Regions from separate parts of the Streptomyces sp. NPDC091682 genome, predicted to be linked through region 1. Evidence: riboswitches for the same ligand, from Rfam matches in the RefSeq annotation. Region 1 holds a riboswitch; each other region holds the start of a gene.
What was found. Region 1 has a riboswitch for cobalamin ahead of ACIQK6_RS13200 (cobalamin biosynthesis protein). Riboswitches for the same ligand answer to the same signal wherever they lie in the genome.

Region 1 (7,648 bases):
CGGGGCGCCGCCCTCGATCAGCCGAAGCAGCGCAACGGTGTCCGCGTGCTGCTCGATCAGGTCGCCCAGCAGGTCCAGCTGCTCCTCCCGCAGCGCGGCGAACGAGGTGTCCGGCGCCGGGACGAAACGGCGGCCGGCGGCCGCGGCCACCTCCCGCAGGAACGCCCGGCGGAAGCCGTCCGACTCCAGCGAGCCGTGCCAGTGGGTGCCCCACACCGACCCGACCCGGCAGCCGTCCAGGAAGGCCTCGCCGCCCAGCACCTCGGCCACGCCGTGGTGGATCTCGTAGCCCGCGACCTCCTCGCCCAGCGCCGAGCCCACGGGGCGGGCCAGGGTCTTCTCCCGCTCGAAGCGGACCCGTACGGGGAGCAGGCCGAGGCCGTCGACCTCGCCCGCCTTCGATTCGACCTCGTCCGAGATCCGCTCGCCCAGCGCCTGGAACCCGCCGCAGATGCCCAGCACCGGCCGCCCCTCGGCGGCCCGCCGCAGCAGCGCGTCCGCGAGCCCGCGCTCGCGCAGCCACTGGAGGGCCTTCACCGTGCCCCGGGTGCCGGGTACGACGACCAGGTCCGCGTCGGCCAGTTCCTCGGCCCGGTCCACGAACCGCACGACGACCCCCGGCTCCGCCGCGAGCGCGTCGACGTCCGTGAAGTTCGACATCAGCGGCACCGCGCACACGGCGACCCGCAGCACGTCCTCGCCCACCGGGGGCGCGACCACGGACTCGCGCACCGCTCCGCGCAGGGAGACCCGCAGGCCGTCCTCCTCGTCGATGCCCAGGCCGTGCTGGAACGGCAGCACCCCGTACGTGGCCCGGCCCGTCAGGCCGCGGAGCATCTCCATGCCGGGCTCCAGCAGCGACACGTCGCCGCGGAACTTGTTGACCACGTAGCCGGCGATCAAGGACTGGTCCTCGGGGGAGAGCAGCGCCGTCGTCCCGAAGAAGGACGCGAAGACGCCGCCGCGGTCGATGTCCCCGACCACGACCACCGGGAACCGCGCGGCCCGCGCGATCCCCATGTTCACGATGTCGGTCCGGCGCAGGTTGATCTCGGCCGGGCTTCCCGCCCCCTCGCAGATCACGGCGTCATACGTGCCCCGCAACTGCTCCAGGCAGTCCGTGACGATGCCGAGCAGCTGCTCCTGGCGCCCGCCGTGGTAGCCGCGGGCGCTCATCTCGCCCACCGGCTTGCCCAGCAGCACCACTTGACTGCTGCGGTCGCTGCCCGGCTTGAGCAGCACCGGGTTCATCAGTGCCGTCGGCTCCACGCGGGCCGCCTGGGCCTGCATCGCCTGGGCGCGCCCGATCTCGGCGCCCTCCAGCGTCACGAAGGAGTTCAGCGACATGTTCTGCGCCTTGAAGGGCGCGACCTTCACGCCCTGTCTGGCCAGCCAGCGGCAGATGCCCGCCGTGACCACGCTCTTGCCCGCGTCCGACGTGGTGCCCGCGACCAGCAGACCGCCGCCGCGCTTCGCGCCGCTCATGCGCGTCCCCCTCGTACTCGTGTCACGAGCAGCCGGGCGGCCACGCAGGCGCCGAGGGCCAGCCAGGTCACCTGCCGCGACAGCCGTACCGCACGCTCGATGTCCGCGACCTCCACCGGCCGCCCCGCCCCGCCGTTCAGTACGGCCCGGTGCTCGACCCGGCCGCCGTACGCGAGGGTGCCGCCCAGTCTGACGCCCAGCGCCCCGGCGAAGGAGGCCTCGACGGGTCCAGCGTTCGGGCTCGGGTGCGCGGCGGCGTCCGCGCGCCAGGCCCGTACGGCGCCCCGCCGGTCGGGGCCGGCCAGTACGGCGGCGACCGCCGTCAGCCGGGCTCCCGGCCAGCCGGCCAGGTCGTCGAGCCGGGCGGAGGCCCAGCCGTAGCGCAGGTAGCGGGGGGACTTGTGGCCGACCATCGCGTCCAGGGTGTTCACGGCGCGGAAGGCCAGCAGTCCGGGGACTCCGGCGACGGCGCCCCACACGAGGGCGCCGACCACCGCGTCGGAGGTGTTCTCGGCGACGGACTCCACGACGGCGCGGGCCATCTGCTGCCCGTCCAGGGCCTGCGGGTCGCGTCCGCACAGGTGGGGCAGCCGCTCCCGGGCCACCTCGGCGTCCCCGGCGGCGAGCGCGCCGCCGATGGCGCGGGCCTCCCGGCCCAGGGAGGTGCCGCCCACGACGGCCCAGGTGGCGGCGGCGGTCAGGGCGATACGGGCGGCCGCGGGCCGGGAGCGCACGGCTCGGGCGCCCAGCACTCCGACGGCGGCCGCGCCCCCGGCGCACACCAGGGTGTGCAGGAGGCCCCGGGCGCGGTCGTCGCGCCACAGGGAGCGTTCGACGGCGGTGGCGGCCCGTCCGAAGGCGGCCACGGGGTGCCCTCGGCGCGGATCCCCGAGGATCCGGTCGCCGATCAGGCCCGCCGTGGCGCCGTACGCAAAGACGCGATCGGCACGCATGGTGGCAGGTATGTCCTCACTCAGGGTCCGCGCCCTGGTTCGACGTGTCCGGCGGCGAGAGTTCCTGGCTCCCGGGACGCACGCACGGCGTGCGGTTCCGGTGACAGTGGCGGGACCGCGCCGGATTCGCACCGGACTTCCTCTCCATGCCGCCGTATTGGCTCCGGCAGTCCACCACGCACGTCGAAGGCCCGTCAACTCGCCGTTGACCTGCGGCGCGGCAGGGGCACGGGATGCGAAAAGCTCCCTCCGGGACAAACCCGGAGGGAGCCTTCACGCCCGGTCGGCCGCGGGGCGGCGGATCAGGCGACGATCAGGTAGATCCCGTAGCCCACGGCCGCCGCGATGACGGCGAAGCAGGCGTACGCGCCGCTGCGGGCGAGGGTGGCGGTGCCGCCCTGCTCGGTGGCGGTCTCGTGCTTGGACAGGCCCACCAGGCCCAGGGTGAAGAGGGTCACGAGGGCGACGGTGGCGAAGAGGCTGACCCCGAAGACGGAGCCGAGCGCTTCCCAGTCGATCTTCATACTGCCGCTTTCTGAATGTCCGGGTCTGTGTCTCTGTCTCGGTCAGACCGCGGCGGCCGGAGCCGCCGGGGTCTGCGTCGCGGCCGGGATGGTGGCCTTGAGGGCTTCGTCCGTGACCTCGGCGGTCGTTGCCGCGGCGGTGGTGGTGCCGGCGGCGGCGACGGTCGGCGGGACGGTGACCGCGGCGATCGCCGTGGTGACGACACCCGGCTCCTCGGCGCGGGCCTGCTCCACCTCGTTGACGTTGTTGTGGTCGACGACCTGGCGGCGCGAGATGAGCCAGATGGCCAGGCAGGAGCCGACCAGGAAGACCGTGACCGCGGCGATGCCGACGTCACCGATGCGCATGACCAGCTCGGCACCGGCCGAGACCAGCGCGGCGGCCGGCAGGGTCAGGCCCCAGGCGACGAACATGCGGGTCGCGGTGGACCAGCGGACCACACCGCCCTTGCGGCCCAGGCCCGCACCCATGACCGCACCGGAGCACGAGTGGGTGGTGGAGAGCGAGAAGCCCAGGTTCGAGGAGGCGAGGATGACGGACGCGGCCGAGGTCTGGGCGGCGAAGCCCTGCTGCGGGTGCAGGTCGGTCAGGCCGCTGCCCATGGTGCGGATGATGCGCCAGCCGCCCAGGTAGGTGCCCATCGCGATGGCCATACCGGCGGAGACGATGACCCAGACCGGCGGGTTCGCGTCGGGCGCGATCGCGCCGCCGGCGATGAGGGCCAGGGTGATGATGCCCATCGTCTTCTGCGCGTCGTTGGTGCCGTGCGCGAGGGAGACGAGACCGGCCGAGGCGATCTGGCCGGCGCGGTATCCCTTGGCGGAGGTCTTCTCGCCGACCTTGTTCCCCAGCTTGTACGTGACCTTGGCGGCCAGGTACGCGGCGATGCCGGCCACCAGCGGGGCGGCGATCGCGGGGATGAGGACCTTGGTGATGACGACGCTGCCGTTGACCGCGCCGATGCCGGCGGAGGCGACCGCGGCACCGATGAGGCCACCCATCAGGGCGTGCGAGGAGCTGGAGGGAAGACCGACCAGCCAGGTGACGAGGTTCCAGAGGATCGCTCCGACCAGGGCGGCGAAGATCACCTCTGGCTGGATGCCCTCCTCGTTGACGAGCCCCTTGGAGATCGTCTTGGCGACCTCCACGGACATGAACGCGCCGACGAGGTTGAGCACGGCGGACATGGCCACCGCCGTCTTGGGCTTGAGGGCGCCGGTCGAGATGGTGGTAGCCATCGCGTTGGCTGTGTCGTGGAAACCGTTCGTGAAGTCGAACACGAGAGCGGTAATGATCACGATCCCGAGGAGAAGCGTTATGTGCTCCATTTACCCAGGCTTCTGTTTGACGTCAGTGGCTCGGCGACCGTAGGCAACCTGAGTGAACAGAAGATGAACTGACTTGGGCGGAGCGGTGTACTGGCCCGGGGTGCGATCGGGCCATTCGTCCTGATTCTTACAGTGATAGCACCATTAATGCACGTCAAAGCCGGGTGAATGAACCCCTCCGCAGAGGGTTCGCCGTGCGCGCGACCCCGCTCCCCGGGCCTCGAATGAGACCTAGATCACCCCCTCCGCGCGCGTCCCTGTACCCGTCGCGGAAGGATCCGCTCCGGTGGCCCGCCCGAGGCCCCGACCCGACACTGGAGCAGTGCGTACCGCGACAGCGACGGCTGCGGCCGTCACGACGACCCTCCTCGGTGCGGGCGCGGCCGCCGTCGCCGTCGCCCGGCACGCCGCCGACGCGACCCTGCGGCCCGAACCGGGGCGCCCGCTCCCCGGCGGGCCGAAGCTCAGCGTCCACTCCACCGCTGACGGTCGGATCACACTGACCCGCTCGCTCGCCTCCCTGCGCCCCGGCACGTACGGCCTGGTCGCACCCGGCGTGCACGCCGTCGTCGGGCCCGTGGTCCCGGACGCCGACCCCGGCCCCGACGCCGTCGTGCGGCAGCTCGTCTCCGTCACCCACGGCACCCTCGACCCCGGCACCCGGGTCTCCCTCACCCCCCAGGTGTACGTCGGCAACCCGCGCACCGCCCTCGGGCTCGACCACGCCGACGTGGACGTCCCCGGGGAGCTCGGCGCCCTGCCCGCCTGGTTCGTGCCCGCCGCCCGGGACACCTGGGTGATCGCCGTGCACGGGCTCGGCAGCAGCCGGGAGCACCCGATGGTGGTCATGCCCTTCCTCAACCGCCACCAGCTCCCCGTCCTGGACCTCGGCTACCGGGGCGACCTGGGCGCCCCCTCCTCCCCGGACGGTCTCGGCCACCTCGGCGAATCGGAATGGCGCGACCTGGATGCCGCCATCCGCTACGCCCTGCGCTACGGAGCCCGCCGCGTGGTCCTGTACGGCTGGTCCACCGGCGCCACCATGGCCCTGCACGCCTTCGAGCGCTCGCCGCTCGCCCACCGGATCTCCGGGCTGGTCCTGGACTCCCCGGTACTCGACTGGCACACCACCCTGCGCGGGCTCGCCGCGGCGCGCGGCGTCCCCGGCGTGGTGCTGCCGCTGGCCGTCCGGGCCGCCGAAGGCCTCACGGGCCTGCGTGCCGACCGCCGGCCCGCGGGCGCCGACCCCGGCGCGCTGCGCGTCCCCGTACTGATCTTCCACGGCCCGGACGACGCGCTCGCCCCCTGGGGGCCCTCGCGCAGGCTCGCCGCGGCCCGCCCGGACCTCGTCGCGCTGCACACCGTGAGCGCGGCCGGGCACGGCGCGATGTGGAACGCCGACCCGGCCGGCTACGAGGAGGCCCTGCGCCGCTTCCTCACCCCCCTCATGTGAAGGGCCCGTGCACGATCGGCCGCGCGAAGTGCCGTACGAAGGGCCGGGTGAGGGGCGGTCATGTGAAGGCCCTGTGACGGACAGGGCCCCGCGGGCGGCTTGTCCCGGTCTGCACTGCGGTGAACGGCGGCAACCAAGGGTTCCGTTTGGGCTTTCGGCCAGTGACGGGCGAGACTGCTTCCGTGACGTCCCGAAAGCCTGATGAGCAGTTGGCTCGCGACTCCAGACTCCGACTCGTCTCGCCGCGTTCCGTCGCCGCGGCCCGCAAGGCGGTGACCGACCGACGCACCCGGCCCGCGCCCAGGCCCCCGGCGGGTACGCCCGCCACGGCCGACCTCGCGAACCGGGCCCGGGCCTCGCTCGCCGACGCCGTGCGCCTGACCCGCTGGGCCGAGCGCAACCTCGGGGCCGGAGACGGCGGCCGGCCCGCTCCCACGGGCGCCCTGCCCGCCGCCGACGTCGAACGCGCCGCTGCGGAACTGGGGCTGACGCACGGCCAGATCCAGGTCGGCTGGGACCGCGCACGGCTCGCCGGACTGGTCGAGGTGCACGGCGGCCACGCCCGGCCCGGCTGGCGGCTGCGCGCCTGGGACCGCGACGACACCGCCGTACTGCGCGGCTGGGTCGCCCTCTTCGACGCCTGGTCGCTGGTCCATCCCGCACCCGCCGACATCGCCCCCTCGGCCGTCGCCGAGGTCGTCGAGGCGATGCCCCAACTCCTCTCCCTGCTGCAGCTGTCCGCCGGCCCGGTGACCGTCCCGGACCTGCTCGACCTGCTCGGGCAGCGCGTCACCGAACTGCGCGACGAGCGGTGCGAGATCCCGTACGAGGTCGAGCCCGCGGTGGCGCTGACGTCCGCCGGCTCCGCCGAGGCCCGGCCCGTCCCGCTCGCCCGGCTGCTGCGCTGGGCGCTCGGCGGCCTCGCCGCCGTGGACGCCGTCACCCTCGGCCCCGCCCGGGCCGCGCTCACCCCGCTCGGCAGCTGGGCCGTCTGGGTCAAGCTGGAGCAGATCTGCGTCGCGGCGCAGAGCCCCGCCGGGAACATCGAGCAGTCCGCCGCCGCCATGCTGCACGGCTGCGCGCGGCTCACCCCCGGCCCGGCCCGCGCCGAGTACCGGGCCTGGCTCGCCGCCCGGCCCGTCGGCCACGCCGTGGCCGAGCTGCTGCAGGCCGCCCGGGGCGAGGACGCCCTGTTGCGCGGCCTCGCCTTCGAGGCGCTGCGCGTGGTCGGCGCCCCCGCCGAACCCGAGGTGCGCGCCACCGTGCGCGAGCCCGCCCTGCGCCCCTACGCCCTGCTCTGGCTCGCCGAGCACGACGGGATCGACCCCGACGAGGCGCAGGACGTCCTCACCGCCGAGGAGTCGACCTGGCTCTGGGTGGACACCGCCGCCGCCATCGCCGACCACGGCGAGGCCGAGCTGCTGGCGCGCCACCTCGACTCCGCCGTCCGGACCACCGTCCCCCGGCTGCTGGACGAGGTCCGTGCGGTCGGCCATCCGCGCACGGTGCAGGTGCTGGTCGCGCTCGCCGCGGCCCACCCCGACCCGACGCTGGCCAAGGCGGTCCGCCGGGCCGCCTTCCAGGTCCACACCGGCGGCGAGTGACTCCGTAGCGAGTGACCCCGTAGCGAGTGACTCCGTAGGAGAACGAGGGCGGGGACGGGCGTGCCGGCGGGGTCAGACCTGCGGCGCGTACGTCCCGAAGCTCCAGACGTTGCCCTCGGCGTCGCGGGCCATGTAGTCGCGGGAGCCGTAGTCCTGGTCGGTGGGCTCCATCACGATCTCCGCGCCGTGCTCCACCGCCCGCCGGTGGTGGGCGTCCACGTCGTCGACCACGACGTAGACCCCTGAGGGGCCGGCGCCCTCCATGGCCTTGTCGAAGACCCCGCCCCTGCCCGAACTGCC
Region 2 (7,648 bases), on a different contig from region 1:
GGTTCCCGGGGGATCCGTGGTTCATCGCAGGGCCTCCGTGAGCCCGCGGGCGACGATGATGCGCATGACCTCGTTGGTGCCTTCCAGGATCTGGTGGACCCGAAGGTCGCGGACGATCTTCTCGATGCCGTACTCGCTCAAGTAGCCGTAACCTCCGTGGAGTTGGAGTGCCCGGTCGGCGACCGCGTAGCCGGTGTCCGTGGCGAACCGCTTGGCCATCGCGCACAGCTGCGGGGCCAGCGGGTCGCCCCGGTCCAGCGCGTCGGCGGCCTGGCGGACCAGGGCGCGGGCCGCGGCCAGCTCGGTGGCCATGTCCGCGAGCCGGAACTGCAGGGCCTGGGCGTCCAGCAGCCGGGCCCCGAAGGCCTCCCGGTCGGCCAGGTGCGCGAGGCTGCGGTCCAGCGCGCTCTGCGCACCGCCCAGGGAGCAGGCGGCGATGCCGAGGCGACCGCCGTTGAGGCCGTTCATGGCGATGCGGAAGCCGTCGCCGTCGGCGCCGAGCCGCCGATCGGCGGGGACGCGGACCCCGTCGAGGACCACCTGGCGGGTGGGTTGGGCGTTCCAGCCCATCTTGCGCTCGTTCGGACCGAAGGAGACCCCGGCATCCGCGCGTTCGACGACGAACGCGGAGATGCCGCCCGGGCCCTCCCCGCCGGTGCGGGCCATGACGATGTAGACCTCGGAGGCGCCGGCGCCGGAGATGAACTGCTTGACCCCGGTCAGCACGTAGCCGTCGCCGGTGCGCTCGGCCCGGGTGCGCAGCTGGGCCGCGTCGGATCCGGCGCCGGGCTCGGTCAGGCAGTAGCTGCCCAGCGACCGGGCGGAGCACAGGTCGGGGAGCCAGCGGGCCCGCTGGTCCGCGTCCCCGTACCGGTCGATCATCCAGGCGACCATGTTGTGGATGGAGAGGTATCCGGCGATGGAGGGGCAACCGGTGGCGAGGGTCTCGAAGACGAGGACGCCGTCGCTGCGGCTGAGGCCGCTGCCGCCGTGCTCCTCGCGGACGTAGACGCCGCCGAGCCCGAGGTCCGCCGCCTTGCGGATCACGTCCAGCGGGAAGTGCTTGTCCTGGTCCCAGGTGACGGCGTACGGGCCGAGCTGCTCCTGGGCGAAGTCGAGGGTGACTTCGGCGAGGGCGAGCTGATCGGGGCTGAGGGTGAGGGTCACCGGGCTCATCCCATCGTCGGGATGGTGAAGCTCGCGCCCTCCTTGGCCCCGGAGGGCCAGCGCGAGGTGACGGTCTTGGTGCGGGTGTAGAAGCGGATCGAGTCGGGGCCGTGCTGGTTCAGATCGCCGAAGCCGGACCGCTTCCAGCCGCCGAAGGTGTGATACGCCACGGGGACCGGGATCGGCACGTTGACGCCGACCATGCCGGCGCCCACCCGGCGGGTGAAGTCGCGCGCCGTGTCGCCGTCGCGCGTGAAGATCGCGACGCCGTTGCCGTACGGGTGCTCGGTGGGCAGCCGCAGGGCCTCCTCGTAATCGGCGGCCCGTACGACGGACAGCACCGGGCCGAAGATCTCCTCGCGGTAGATCCGCATCTGCGGGGTCACCCGGTCGAAGAGGGTGGCGCCGGCGAAGAAGCCGTCCTCGTGTCCGGGCAGGGTGAACCCGCGGCCGTCCACGACGAGTTCGGCGCCTTCGGTGGCTCCGATGCCGACGTAGCGGTTCACCCGGTCGAGGGCGTCCCGGCTGACCAGCGGCCCGAAATCGGCCTCGGGGTCGTCGGAGCGGCCCACCCGCAGGGTGGCGATCCGTTCCTTCAACTTTCCGACCAGGGCGTTCGCGGTCTCCTCGCCGACGGGGACGGCGACGGCGATGGCCATGCAGCGCTCGCCCGCGGAGCCGTAGCCGGCGCCGATGAGGGCCTCCACGGCCTGGTCGAGATCGGCGTCGGGCATCACGATCATGTGGTTCTTGGCGCCGCCGAAGCACTGGGCGCGCTTGCCGTGGGCCGCGGCGGTGGCGTAGATGTGCGCGGCGATCGGGGTGGAGCCGACGAAGCCGAGGGCTTGCACGCGCGGGTCTTCCAGGAGGGTGTCGACGGCTTCCTTGCCGCCGTTGACCACATTGAGCACGCCGGGCGGCAGCCCGGCCTCCAGGAACAGTTCGGCGAGGCGCAGCGGTACGGAGGGGTCGCGCTCGGAGGGCTTCAGGATGAAGGAGTTGCCGCAGGCCAGGGCGGGCGCGGCTTGCCACAGGGGGATCATCGCGGGGAAGTTGAAGGGGGTGATCCCGGCGACCACGCCGAGCGGTGAGCGCAGGGAGTGCACGTCGATCCCGGTGCCCGCGTTGTCGGTGAACTCGCCCTTCAGCAGGTGCGGGACGCCGGCGGCGAACTCGACCACCTCCAGACCGCGTTGCAGGTCACCGTGGGCGTCGGCGACGGTCTTGCCGTGTTCGCAGGACAACAGCCTTGCGAGGGAGTCCCGTTCGCCCTCGACCAGCTGGAGGAAGCGCAGCAGGACGCGCGAGCGGCGCTGCGGGTTCCACTGCCCCCAGTCGGCCTGCGCCTCCTCGGCGTTCGCGATGGCGGCCTCGGTGTCGGCCCGCCCCGCGAGCGGGACGCGGGCCTGGACGGAGCCGGTGTTGGGGTCGTACACGTCGGTGAAGAGTCCGGAGGATCCGGTGGTGTGCTTGCCGCCGATGAAATGGGTGAGTTCACGGACCATGGGTGCCTGCTCTCGTCAGGTTGGATCCGGGGATGGCACGACCGACCGGCGGACGGCACCCGATCGGGTGCGCCGCTGGGGAAGGCCGTGGGACTGGGTCGAATGGGACGACCTACGAGCGTGCGAACGTGTGCGCGCGCTCCGCCGGATCACCAGGGTCGTGGGTACAAACCGGTGCCATGCGTGTCTGCTCCATCCTCGTGGACAACACGGAACATCCGCGGCCGGTATCCTGACTCCCGGATCCCCGCGTGCCGCCCGCCTTCCCGACAGACCTCGTCAGTGGCGTGTGGATGGCAGCACACTCCCCGGTCACAGTGGCGGGACCGTGCCGGTTTCTCACCGGCTTCCCTGCACCGCGGACCTTGTGCCACGAACATATAGTTGGACGTCCTAGTAAGTCCAGAGCCGCCGCCGCGCGCCTTCCGTCCGGCCGCGGCGGCCGACCTGTCGTGCCGCCCGTGGGCCTGGCGCCCGCTCAGTTCCGTGCCGGGACGTCGTTCCTGGTCACCGGGTACGGGATGAAGGTGCTGCTGTTCTCGTCGACGGCCAGCGCCCGCCCGAGCGGCGGCACGGCCCGCTGCGGACAGTCGAGGCGTTCGCAGAGGCGGCAACCCATGCCGATGGGGGTGGCGGCCGCCGCGTTGTCGAGGTCGAGTCCGTCGGCGTACACGAGCCGCGAGGCGTGCCGGATCTCGCAGCCGAGCCCGATCGCGAAGGTCTTGCCCGGCTCGCCCCAGCCGCCGCGGTGGCGGGTGACGGCCCGGGCGGTCCACAAGTAGCGCTGCCCGTCGGGCATGGCGGCCACCTGGACGTGGATGCGGCCGGGCGCGGCGAAGGCCTCGTAGACGTTCCACAGCGGGCAGGTGCCGCCCGCGCGGGAGAAGTGGAATCCGGTCGCGGACTGCCTCTTGGACATGTTCCCGGCCCGGTCCACTCGGACGAAGGAGAAGGGCACCCCGCGCAGCCTGGGCCGTTGCAGGGTGCTCAGCCGGTGGCAGACCGTCTCGTAGCCGATCCCGAAGTGGTCGGTGAGTCGCTCGATGTCGTAGCGGAACTCCTCGGCGGCCGCGTGGAAGGCGCGGTACGGGAGGATGAGCGCGCCCGCGAAGTGGTTGGCGATCCCGATCCGCGCGAGGGCGTGGACGGGGGTGCCGGGCTCGAAGTCCTCGGCGGCCAGCCGGTCCAGCTCGTCCCCGTACTCGATCAGCGCCAGCTGGGTGGCCATTCGGAACGCCTGCTGTCCCGGCCGGAGCCGGTTCGACAGGTGCAGGACCCGGGCGGCGGGGTCGTAGTGGTGCAGCCGGTCGGAGTCCGTGGCCGTCCGGATCCCGTGCCGGTCGCCGAGCCGGCGGGTCAGCGCGCGGATGACGTCCCCCGGGCGGATGCCGATCTCGACGGCCAGGTCTTCGGCGGCGACATCGGTGTCGTGGAGGTAGTTCTGCCGCCGGTAGAAGAACTCGCGGATCTCCTCGTGGGGCGAGCGAGGGCTGTCGGTGGCCACGTCCCGGCCGTCGGCGGCGTCGGCGAGGCGCTCGGCCAGGAGCTGGCTGCGCCGGCCCAGGTCCAACAGCACCGAGGCGACCGCGGGCATGCGGGTGGCCAGTTCGGCCAGGTCGGAGGGGGATACGCGGGCGCGGGCCACCTCGTTCGCGAGCGCTTCGCGCAGGTCGGCGACCAGCCGGCTGGTGTCGCGTTCGGAGAAGAAGCCCGGGTCCACCCCGAAGGCCTCGGTGAGCCGCAGCAGGACGGGAACGGTGAGCGGCCGGGAGTCGTGCTCCATCTGGTTGAGGTAACTGGGGGAGATGGCGAGCACCCGGGCCAGGTCGGCCTGGGTCATCCGCCGCTCCTCGCGCAGCCGCCTCAGTCGTGCTCCCGCGTACGTCTTGCTCACCGAACTCCCTCGCCGTCTACCGAGCCGGACACGCGCCGCCAGGATACGGCGATCTTCGCGACCAGCGGGCTTCGCAACCTTGGCAATTTCGGGACCGAAGATTCGCAGACCTTGGCAGATGTACGTCCTTGATGGCACTCAGTGTCAGTGTCAGAGTCGGTGCTGCGGCCCGCCGGACACGGTGGCCGGGGGGAACCGACTGGCCCGATTCACGCCCTGATTTCGGCCATCCAGGCAGTTCGCCCCGGCGGCTCGGCAGCATTGCTCAGCTTCGGCCCATGGTCGGGTTCGGCGGCCGCAGCTCAACACCAGGCACAGAGTGCCAAAGCATCGGGTCCACGGCCCGGCCCATTGGCAAGACAAGCGACGGATGGAAACGGTGACGGTCATGGCACAGGCGAACACGACGGCGGCGGCCGAGCAGCTGGGGCAGCGGTGGGCCGACGACCCCCGCTGGGCGGGCATCGAGCGCACCTACACGGCCGAGGACGTGGTGCGGCTCTCGGGCAGCGTCCGCGAGGAGCACACCCTGGCCCGGCGCGGCGCCGAGCGACTGTGGCGACAGCTCCACGAGCAGGACTACATCCACGCCCTCGGCGCGCTCACCGGCGGCCAGGCGGTCCAGCAGGTGCGGGCCGGACTCCAGGCGATCTACCTCTCCGGCTGGCAGGTGGCCGCCGACGCCAACCAGGCCGGGCACACCTACCCCGACCAGAGCCTGTACCCGGTCAACTCGGTCCCGCAGGTGGTGCGTCGGATCAACAACGCGCTGCTGCGCGCCGACCAGATCGCCACCGCCGAGGGCGGCACCGACACCACGGACTGGCTCGCACCGATCGTCGCGGACGCCGAGGCCGGCTTCGGCGGCCCGCTGAACGCCTTCGAGCTCACCAAGGCGATGATCGCGGCCGGTGCCGCCGGCATCCACTACGAGGACCAGCTGGCCTCCGAGAAGAAGTGCGGCCACCTCGGCGGAAAGGTCCTCGTCCCGACCGCGCAGCACGTCCGCACCCTCAACGCGGCCCGCCTGGCGGCCGACATCGCCGATGTCCCGACCCTGATCATCGCCCGCACGGACGCCCTCGCCGCCACCCTCCTGACCAGCGACGTCGACGAACGCGACGCCGAGTTCTGCACCGGTGAGCGCACCGCCGAGGGCTTCTACCACGTACGCAACGGAATGGCTCCGGTCATCGCCCGCGGCCTCGCCTACGCCCCGTACGCCGACCTGATCTGGGTGGAGACCGGCACCCCGGACCTGGCGCAGGCCCGCGAGTTCGCCGAGGCGATCCACGCCCAGTACCCCGACCAGATGCTGGCCTACAACTGCTCGCCCTCCTTCAACTGGAAGGCCGCGCTGGACGACGACCAGATCGCCAAGTTCCAGCGGGAGCTCGGTGCGATGGGCTACCGCTTCCAGTTCATCACCCTGGCCGGCTTCCACTCGCTCAACCACGGCATGTTCGACCTCGCCCGCGGCTACGCCGAGCACGGCATGACCGCCTACGTCGACCTCCAGGAGCGCGAGTTCGCCGCCCAGGCCCAGGGGTTCACCGCCGTCAAGCACCAGCGCGAGGTCGGCACCGGCTACTTCGACCTCGTCTCCACCGCCGTCAACCCGGCCTCCTCCACGACCGCGCTCTCCGGATCCACCGAAGAAGAGCAGTTCCACTAGACCCTCTCTTCGCCGACTCCTTCCTCCTTCCGACGGGTGCCCGAGGGACCTTCCCCGGGCACCCGCCCACCGCCCCCGCTGAGGAGAACCGCATGCCCCTCTCCCCCCTGACCCGCAGCGTCCAGGTCCTCGGTGCGCCGGGTGAGCGCCACGAGGAGATCCTGACGCCCGAGGCCCTGGAGTTCATCGGCCGGCTCGACACCGCGTTCGCGGACCGCCGCCTGGAGGTCCTCAAGGAGCGCGACCGCCGCTCGGGCCACCTGGCCGGCGGCACCCCGCTCGACTTCCCGCTCGCCACCCGCGCCCTGCGCGAGGACCCGCACTGGCGCGTCGCCCCACCCGCGCCCGGCCTCACCGACCGCCGCGTCGAGATCACCGGCCCGCCGGAGCGCCGGATGGCCGTCAACGCCCTGAACTCCGGCGCCAAGGTTTGGATGGCCGACTTCGAGGACGCCACCGCCCCCACCTGGAACAACGTCATCGGCGGCCAGCTGACCCTGCTCGACGCCATCGAACGGCGCATCGACTTCACCACCCCGGAGGGCAAGGAGTACCGCCTCGGCGAGCAGCTCGCGACCATCATGGTCCGACCGCGCGGCTGGCACCTCCTCGAAGAGCACCTGGAGATCGACGGCCGACCCCTGTCCGCGTCCCTCGTCGACTTCGGCCTGTACTTCTTCCACTGCGCCCAGCGGCAGATCGACGCGGGCCACGGCCCGTACTTCTACCTGCCCAAGCTGGAGAACCGGTACGAGGCGCGCCTGTGGAACGACGTGTTCCTCCTCGCCCAGGAACTCCTCGACATCCCCCGCGGCACCGTCCGCGCCACCGTCCTCATCGAGACGATCACCGCCGCCTTCGAGATGGAGGAGATCCTCCACGAACTGCGCGAGCACAGCGCGGGACTGAACGCGGGCCGCTGGGACTACCTCTTCAGCCTGATCAAGACCTTCGGCCACCGCACCGACTTCCAACTGCCCGACCGGGCCAAGGTCACCATGACCGCCCCCTTCATGCGCGCCTACACCGAGCTGCTGGTCCGCACCTGCCACCGGCGCGGCGCCCAAGCCATCGGCGGGATGGCCGCCCACGTCCCCAGCCGGGACGCGGAAGCGAACGCCGCCGCCCTCGCCAAGGTCCGCCTCGACAAGGAACGGGAGGCCGAGGACGGCTTCGACGGCTCCTGGGTGGCCCACCCCGGACTGGTCCCCGTCTGCCGCGAGGTCTTCGACGGCGTACTGGGGGAGCGGCCGAACCAGCTGGACCGGACCCGGGCGGACGTCGAGATCACGGCCGCCGACCTGCTGTCCGTACGCCGGATCGCCGCGCCCCCCACCCGGGAGGGCATCCGCTCGAACGTCGCCGTGGCCCTGCGCTACTTCGACGCCTGGCTGCGCGGCAGCGGCG
Region 3 (7,648 bases), on a different contig from region 1:
GCGATCGGGTTCTCGCCGAAGCCGCGCGGCGGCTGGATCAGGATGAGGAGGTTCCCGCGGCGCAGCGCCGCGAGCACGATGTCACCCTCCGGGTTCGCGGAGCGGTCCACGAACATGTTGCCCGGGGCCTCGCCCCAGTGCTCGGTGACGCTGTCGCGCAGCTCGGCCGGGAGCTCGGCGAACCAGCGCTTGTAGTCGGCGGCCGGGATCCGGACCGGGTTGCGGGCCAGCTGCTCCTCGGTCAGCCAGTCCTGGTCGTGGCCGCCGGCCTCGATCAGGGCGCGGATCAGCTCGTCGCCGTCGCCCGAGACCAGGCCCGGGATCTCCTCGGTCGGCCCGAAGTCGTAACCGCCGGCGATGAGGGTGCGCAGCAGCTCCACGGCGCTGGCCGGGGTGTCCAGGCCGACCGCGTTGCCGATGCGGGAGTGCTTGGTCGGGTACGCGGAGAGGACCAGCGCGACCTTCTTGTCGCGGCGTTCGATGTGCCGCAGGCGGGCGTGGCGCACGGCGATGCCCGCGACCCGGGCGGCCCGCTCGGGGTCGGCCACGTAGGCGGGCAGGCCGTCGTCGTCGAGCTCCTTGAAGGAGAACGGGACGGTGATCAGACGGCCGTCGAACTCGGGCACCGCGACCTGCGTGGCGGCGTCCAGCGGGGACAGGCCCTCGTCGTTCTCCTCCCAGGCGGAGCGCGACCCGGTCAGGCACAGGGCCTGCAGGATCGGCACTCCGAGGCCGGCGAGCGCGCCCGCGTCCCAGGACTCGTCGTCGCCGCCCGCCGAGGCGGTGGCGGGCTTGGTGCCGCCGGCCGCGAGGACGGTGGTGACGACCGCGTCGGCCGACTCCAGCGCGGCGATCAGCTCCGGCTCGGGGGAGCGCAGGGAGGACACGTACAGGGGCAGCGCCCGGGCGTCGTGGGCCTCGATCGCGTCGCACAGGGCGTGCACGAAGGAAGTGTTCCCGCTCATCTGGTGGGCGCGGTAGTACAGCACGGCGACCCGCGGGCCCGTGGTGGTCCCGGGCGTGCGCTCCAGCGGGCCCCAGGTGGGCGCGGCGGCGGGGGGCTCGAAGCCGTGGCCGGTCAGCAGCACCGTGTCGGACAGGAAGCGGGCCAGCTGCTCCAGGTTGGCCGGGCCGCCGTGGGCGAGGTAGCCGTGCGCCTCGGCCGCGATGCCGATGGGGACCGTGGAGGCCTCCATGAGCTGGGCGTCCGGGGCCTGCTCGCCGGTCAGGACCACGACCGGACGGGTCTGGTCGGGGGCGAGGAGCAGGTCGAGGCCGTCCTGCCAGGCGCGGAGGCCGCCGAGGAGGCGTACGACGACCAGGTCGGCCCCGTCGAGGAGGCCGGGGAGGTCGTCGAGGGGGAGACGGGAGGGGTTCGCGAACCGGTACGGGACGGGTCCGTCCGCCGTGTTCGCCGCGCGGGCGCTGAGCAGATCGGTGTCGGACGTCGACAGCAGCAGGATCATGCGGCGGCAGGCCTTCCTCGGGGTTTCCGCGCCCCGGGCAGTGTTGAGGACAGCGGGAGTTCCTGACTCACCCCGGTCGCCGGATCGCTCCGCGGGGTTCACAGTGGCGGGACCGCGCCGGAATCGCACCGGGCTTCCTCCCATGTCGCCGTCCTCGGCGACGGCGGACCGTGTGGTCCGCCGGAAGGTCATCTTAGGGGCGGGTGGCTGCCGCCGGGATGGCGGGTGGGGTGAGCCCCCGCTGGTTGCGGGTGCGGCGCCGTTGCCGGGGCTCTGCCCCGGACCCCGCGCCTCAAACTCCGGCGGGGCTGAACGGGCCGGGTGGCGCCGGACGGGCCGGGCAGGGCCGGGTGGGCAGCGCCGGGCAGGGCCGGGTGGGCCAGAAGGGTGGCTTGGGCGGTGCTGGGGGCGAATGTCGCTGGTGGGGGTGGTGACGGACACAGGTCGGGGGGACCCAATCGTGGGTATGCTCGCGGCCATGCCCCAGCCCCCTTCAGCCGCATCGCGGGACGAACCCGTCATACGGGAGCGTGGTGACGCCTGCCCGGGCGCGCTGCGGCTGCACGCGGCGGACGACGGGTTCCTGGCGCGGGTCCGGCTGCCGGGCGGGCTGCTCACCGTGGAGCAGGCGTCGGCGCTGGCGCTCGCCGCCGACCGGTTCGGGGACGGGCACCTGGAGCTGACCTCGCGCGGCAACGTGCAGCTGCGCGGACTGGCCGACGGGTGCGGCGGCGGGCTCGCGGAGCTGCTGGACGGGGCCGGGCTGCTCCCCGCGCCGAGCCACGAGCGGGTACGGAACATCGTGGCGACGCCCCTGTCCGGCCTGGACGGGCCGGAGGGCCCGGAGGGCCTGGACCGGCCCGACGCGCTGGCCCGGGCCATGGAGTTCGACCGGCTGCTGTGTGCGAGCCCCTGGGCGGCCGCGCTGTCCGGACGCTTCCTGTTCGCCTTCGACGACGGGCGCGGCGACGTGGCCGCGCTCGGCCCCGACGTGACCGTCCTCGGCCGCCCCGACGACCGGGCGCTGGTCAGGCTCGGCCGGACCCCCGACGCCGTGGAGCTCGCCGGCCGGGACACCCCCGGGGCGGCACTTGCGGCCGCCCGGTACTTCCTCGACGCCGCCGCCGCGGCCGGTACCCAGGCCTGGCGGGTCTCCGAACTGCCCGCCGAACACGCCCTGAAAGCAACCGAGTTCGCACGGCGCCTCGATACCGCCGGGATCGCCGCGACGCCGGTCGGCGCCGTGGACTGGCCGTACGCCGCGCCGCCCCGGCCGTCCGGCGCCGGCGGGCACGACGGCGCCACCCTGTGCGTACTGCCCCCGCTCGGCCGGCTCGACACCGCGCAGTGGCGCCTCCTGGCGCAGGTCGCGGACGGGGGGAGCGGCCAACTGCGCGTCACCCCGTGGCGCAGCGTCATCGTGCCCGGGGCCCGTGCCGACGGCGCCGCCCGCATCGAGGACGCCGGGCTGGTCATCACCCCCGACAGCGCCTGGGAGTCCGTCACCGCCTGTACCGGCCGGCCCGGTTGTGCGAAGTCCCGCGCGGACGTGCGCGCCGACGCGCGGGCCGTCGCCGACCGGGCGCGCGGTCCGCTGCCCGTGCACTGGTCCGGCTGCGAGCGCCGCTGCGGGCATCCGCGCGGCACCGCCTGGGTGGACCTGGTGGCCACCGGCTCCGGATACCGGCTCGCCGCGCCCGGCCGCCCCGAACACGAGGACGTACGGCCCTGTGATCTTGCCGCGGCACTCGCGGACGCCCGCACCGACCCCGACGTAGTGAAGAAATGAGCGAGTACACCGTGTTTGAGTACGAGAAGGACGGCGCGGCCATCTACCGCCAGTCCTTTGCCACGATCCGCGCCGAGGCGGACCTCTCCGGGCTGCCCGACACGGTTGCCCAGGTCGCGGTGCGCATGATCCACGCCTGCGGGATGACCGACCTCCCGCAGGACCTCGGGTACACCCCCGAGGTCGTGCTGCGCGCCCGCGCGGCGCTGGAGGTGGGCGCGCCGATCCTGTGCGACGTCCAGATGGTCGCCAGCGGTGTCACCCGCAAGCGCCTGCCCGCCGACAACGACGTGATCTGCACGCTCTCCGACCCGGCCGTACCGGAGCTCGCCGCCAAGATGGGCACCACGCGCAGCGCCGCCGCCCTGGAGGTCTGGCGCGACCGCGGCCTGCTGGAGGGTTCGGTCATCGCCGTCGGCAATGCGCCGACCGCGCTGTTCCGACTGCTGGAGATGATCGAGGAGGGCGCCCCGCGCCCCGCCGCCGTCATCGGCGTCCCCGTCGGCTTCATCGGCGCCGCCGAGTCCAAAGACGCCCTCGCCGCCCACCCCTCGGGGCTCGACCACCTGATCGTGCGCGGCCGGCGCGGCGGCAGTGCGATGGCCGCGGCCGCCGTCAACGCCATTGCGAGCGTGGCCGAATGAGCGACATCGCCAAGGGCCGGCTGTACGGGGTCGGACTCGGCCCCGGCGACCCGTCGCTGATGACCCTGCGCGCCGTCGAGGTGATCGCCGAGGCCGATGTCGTGGCCTACCACAGCGCCCGCCACGGCCGTTCCATCGCCCGCTCGATCGCGGCGAAGCACCTGCGCGCCGAACACGTCGAGGAACCGCTGGTCTACCCGGTCACCACCGAAACCACCGACCACCCCGGCGGCTACCAGGGCGCGATGGAGGAGTTCTACGAGGCCGCCGCGGCCCGCCTGGCCGCGCACCTGGACGCCGGCCGGACCGTCGCCGTGCTCGCGGAGGGCGACCCGCTCTTCTACAGCTCGTACATGCACATGCACAAGCGGCTCGCGGACCGCTACGAGACCGAGGTCATCCCCGGCGTCACCTCCGTGAGCGCCGCCGCCGCCCGGCTCGGCACCCCGCTCGTGGAGGGCGAGGAGGTGCTGACCATCCTCCCCGGCACCCTGCCCGAGGAAGAGCTCACCGCCCGCCTCGCCGCCACCGACTCGGCGGTCGTGATGAAGCTCGGCCGGACCTTCCCGGCCGTGCGCGGCGCGATGGAGAGCAGCGGCCGGCTCGCCGAGGCCCGCTACGTCGAGCGGGCCACCATGGCGGGCGAGCGCACCGGCCTCCTCGCCGACACCGACGCCGACGGCGTGCCGTACTTCGCCGTCGCCGTGGTCCCCAGCCGCATCGGCAACCCGGGCAGCGTGCCGTCCGGCCCCGGCGAGGTCGTCGTCGTGGGCACCGGCCCGGCCGGCCCGCTGTGGCTCACCCCGCAGACGCGGCGCGCGCTCGCCGACGCCGAGGTGCTGGTCGGCTACACCACCTACCTGGACCGGGTGCCCGTCAAGCCGGGTCAGGTCCGGCACGGCTCCGACAACAAGGTGGAGTCGGAGCGCGCCGAGTTCGCCCTCGACCTCGCCCGGCGCGGCAAGCGGGTGGCCGTGGTCTCCGGCGGCGACCCCGGTGTCTTCGCCATGGCCACGGCGGTCCTGGAGGTGGCCGGGCAGGCGGAGTACGAGGACGTGCCGGTACGGGTCCTGCCGGGGGTGACCGCGGCCAACGCGGCGGCCGCCGCGGCCGGCGCCCCGCTCGGCCACGACTACGCCACCATCTCGCTCTCGGACCGGCTCAAGCCCTGGGAGGTCATCGCGGAGCGGCTGCGCGCGGCCGCCACGGCCGACCTGGTGCTCGCCCTCTACAACCCCGGCTCGCGCAGCCGGACCTGGCAGGTGGCCCAGGCCCGCGAACTGCTGCTGGAACTGCGCTCGCCCACCACCCCGGTGGTCGTCGCGCGCGACGTGGGCGGCCCCGAGCAGTCGGTACGGATCGTAGCGCTCGCCGAACTGGAGCCGTCCGAGGTCGACATGCGCACGATCCTGCTGATCGGGTCTTCGCAGACGCAGGTCACCGAGCGGGCCGACGGGTCGAGGATCACCTGGACGCCGCGCCGCTACCCGTGACCGGGCGAGGCGCAGCGGTGGACGGGCGGAGGCCCGGTGCGACCAGCGCACCGGGCCTCCGCCCGTCCCGCGGTACGCCACCTGCGGACGCAGCCGTCCTCAGGGCGTCCCCGGCCGGATCCGAAGGGGACGTCCTAGCCCCGGACTTCGCGGGTCACCGGTTCAGGTGTGCGGTGCCGGTCGCAGCCCGTTGAGGCTGGTGGATTCTCCCCCGCCTCATCCGGTGCGGTGCGGTGTTCTGTCGGCCCCAGCAGGCAAACCAGGTGCTCCGGCTGCCGTTCCTCCCTACCGTTCCCTCATGGACAGCACCGGGACAGAGCGCCTCCTGAACGTTGTGGACGTCGAAGCCACCTGTTGGGCTGGCGACCAGCCGCCGGACGCGGTCAGCGAGATCATCGAGGTCGGGCTGACCGTCGTCGACCTGGCCGCCGGGGAGCGTCTCGCCCGCCGTCGGATCCTGGTGCGGCCCGTCCGGTCCAGGGTCAGTGGGTTCTGCACCGAGCTGACAGGCCTCACCCAGGACGAGGTCGACGGAGGGGTCAGCTTCACCGAGGCATGCCGACTACTGGCGGCCGAGCACCGCGCGGGGTTCCACCCATGGGCAAGTTGGGGTGACTACGACCGTCACCAGTTCACCCGGCAGTGCCGGGCCACCCGGACGCCCTACCCATTCGGTCGACACCACATCAATGCCAAGGCGGCCTTCACCGACGCGTACGGTCTGCGCAAACGCCCCGGCATGGCGCAGGCCCTGGAGATCGCCGGGCTGCGGCTGGAAGGCCGTCACCATCGAGGCGAGGACGACGCCTGGAACATCGCCGCCCTCGTTCTCCACCTGTCCGAGCGGGGCGACTGGCCCGATCCGCGCTGACCACGCCGGGCCCTCCTCTACGTCCGGGCCCAGGACACCATCCATCCATCCATCCGAATCAACGACCCGCGAAGTCCGGGCCTAGCGGCTCGTGCCCAGCCAGTCCAGGACGACCTCGATCGAGTCGGTCTCCGGTACGCCCTCCGGGACGGCCGGGCGGCGCACCACGAGGACCGGGATGCCGGCCTCGCGGGCCGCGGTGAGCTTGGGGGCGGTGGCCGAGCCGCCGCTGTCCTTCGTCACCAGCACGTCGATCCGGTGCCGGGCGATCAGCTCCCGCTCGTCGTCCAGGGTGAACGGACCGCGGGCGAGCAGGACTTCCAGGCGCGGCGGCACCGGCGCCGCCGGAGGGTCCACCGAACGCACCAGGAACCAGGTGTCGGCGAGGTGCGCGAAGGCGTGCAGGCCCATCCGGCCGGTGGTCAGGAACGCGCGCGAGCCGAGGCCGGGCAGCCGGTCGGCTGCCTCGACGAGCGAGTCCACGAAGGTCCAGTCGTCTCCCGGCCCCGGCGTCCAGCCGGGGCGCCGCAGCGCCACCAGCGGCACCCCCGTGAGCGCCTGCGCCTCCGCGGCGTGGAAACTCATCCGCTCCGCGAACGGGTGGGTGGCGTCGACGACACGGGTGACGTCGTGGTCGACGATCCAGGCCGCGAGGCCCGCGATACCGCCGAAGCCGCCGATCCGGGTATCGCCCGGCGGGAGCACGGGCGAGGCGACCCGGCCCGCGAGCGAGGTGGTCACGTGACAGGACGGGTCGGGGGCCAGCGCCTCCGCGAGGCGACGGGCCTCGGTCGTGCCGCCGAGGATCAGGACGTGGTGGGCGGGGAGGGGGGCCGGTTCAGCACACATGCCGGTCGCGCTCGGGCGAGTACAGGTGGCTGTCGCGGAACTGCTCCGCGCCGAGCGTGCGGCCCACCACGATGACGGCGGTGCGCACCAGGCCGTGCCCCTTCACCTGCGCGGCGATGTCGGCCAGGGTGCCGCGCAGGATCAGCTCGTCGGGGCGGCTGGCCATCGCGACGACCGCCACCGGGCACTGGGCCCCGTAGTGCGGCAGCAGCTCCTCGACGACCCGGTCCACGTAACGGGTGGCCAGGTGCAGCACCAGCAGTGCGCCGCTCGCGCCCAGCGTGGCCAGGTCCTCGCCGGGCGGCATCGGGGTGGCCTGCTGGGCGATCCGGGTCAGGATCACCGTCTGCCCGACGGTGGGGACGGTCAGCTCCCGCTTGAGGGCGGCGGCGGCCGCGGCGAAGGCCGGGACGCCCGGGACCACCTCGTAGGGGATGCCGGCCGCGTCGAGCCGCCGCATCTGCTCCGCGACCGCGCTGAAGATCGACGGGTCGCCGGAGTGCAGCCGCGCCACGTCCTGGCCGGCCGCTTGGGCC

Region 2: it holds a riboswitch for cobalamin, as region 1 does, so the genes downstream of both, ACIQK6_RS04610 (CoA-acylating methylmalonate-semialdehyde dehydrogenase) here and ACIQK6_RS13200 (cobalamin biosynthesis protein) in region 1, are expected to answer to the same signal.
Region 3: it holds a riboswitch for cobalamin, as region 1 does, so the genes downstream of both, cobN (cobaltochelatase subunit CobN) here and ACIQK6_RS13200 (cobalamin biosynthesis protein) in region 1, are expected to answer to the same signal.

What each region holds. Positions count from the first base shown of each region.
Region 1 is NZ_JBIVTH010000005.1:36,176-43,823, reverse strand. Features, by position in the region: gene ACIQK6_RS13205 (cobyric acid synthase) at 1-1,485, opposite strand, end outside; gene ACIQK6_RS13200 (cobalamin biosynthesis protein) at 1,482-2,438, opposite strand; cobalamin riboswitch at 2,474-2,621, opposite strand; gene ACIQK6_RS13195 (hypothetical protein) at 2,741-2,962, opposite strand; gene ACIQK6_RS13190 (anion permease) at 3,005-4,291, opposite strand; gene ACIQK6_RS13185 (alpha/beta fold hydrolase) at 4,614-5,744, shown strand; gene ACIQK6_RS13180 (hypothetical protein) at 5,927-7,348, shown strand; gene ACIQK6_RS13175 (VOC family protein) at 7,421-7,648, opposite strand, start outside.
Region 2 is NZ_JBIVTH010000002.1:37,461-45,108, reverse strand. Features, by position in the region: gene ACIQK6_RS04620 (enoyl-CoA hydratase/isomerase family protein) at 1-25, opposite strand, end outside; gene ACIQK6_RS04615 (acyl-CoA dehydrogenase family protein) at 22-1,176, opposite strand; gene ACIQK6_RS04610 (CoA-acylating methylmalonate-semialdehyde dehydrogenase) at 1,173-2,672, opposite strand; cobalamin riboswitch at 2,877-3,062, opposite strand; gene ACIQK6_RS04605 (short-chain fatty acyl-CoA regulator family protein) at 3,151-4,566, opposite strand; gene aceA (isocitrate lyase) at 4,955-6,241, shown strand; gene aceB (malate synthase A) at 6,334-7,648, shown strand, end outside.
Region 3 is NZ_JBIVTH010000003.1:228,878-236,525, reverse strand. Features, by position in the region: gene cobN (cobaltochelatase subunit CobN) at 1-1,466, opposite strand, end outside; cobalamin riboswitch at 1,502-1,664, opposite strand; gene ACIQK6_RS09105 (cobalamin biosynthesis protein CobG) at 1,945-3,255, shown strand; gene ACIQK6_RS09100 (precorrin-8X methylmutase) at 3,252-3,899, shown strand; gene ACIQK6_RS09095 (precorrin-2 C(20)-methyltransferase) at 3,896-5,392, shown strand; gene ACIQK6_RS09090 (3'-5' exonuclease) at 5,691-6,263, shown strand; gene ACIQK6_RS09085 (cobalt-precorrin-6A reductase) at 6,345-7,112, opposite strand; gene cobM (precorrin-4 C(11)-methyltransferase) at 7,102-7,648, opposite strand, start outside.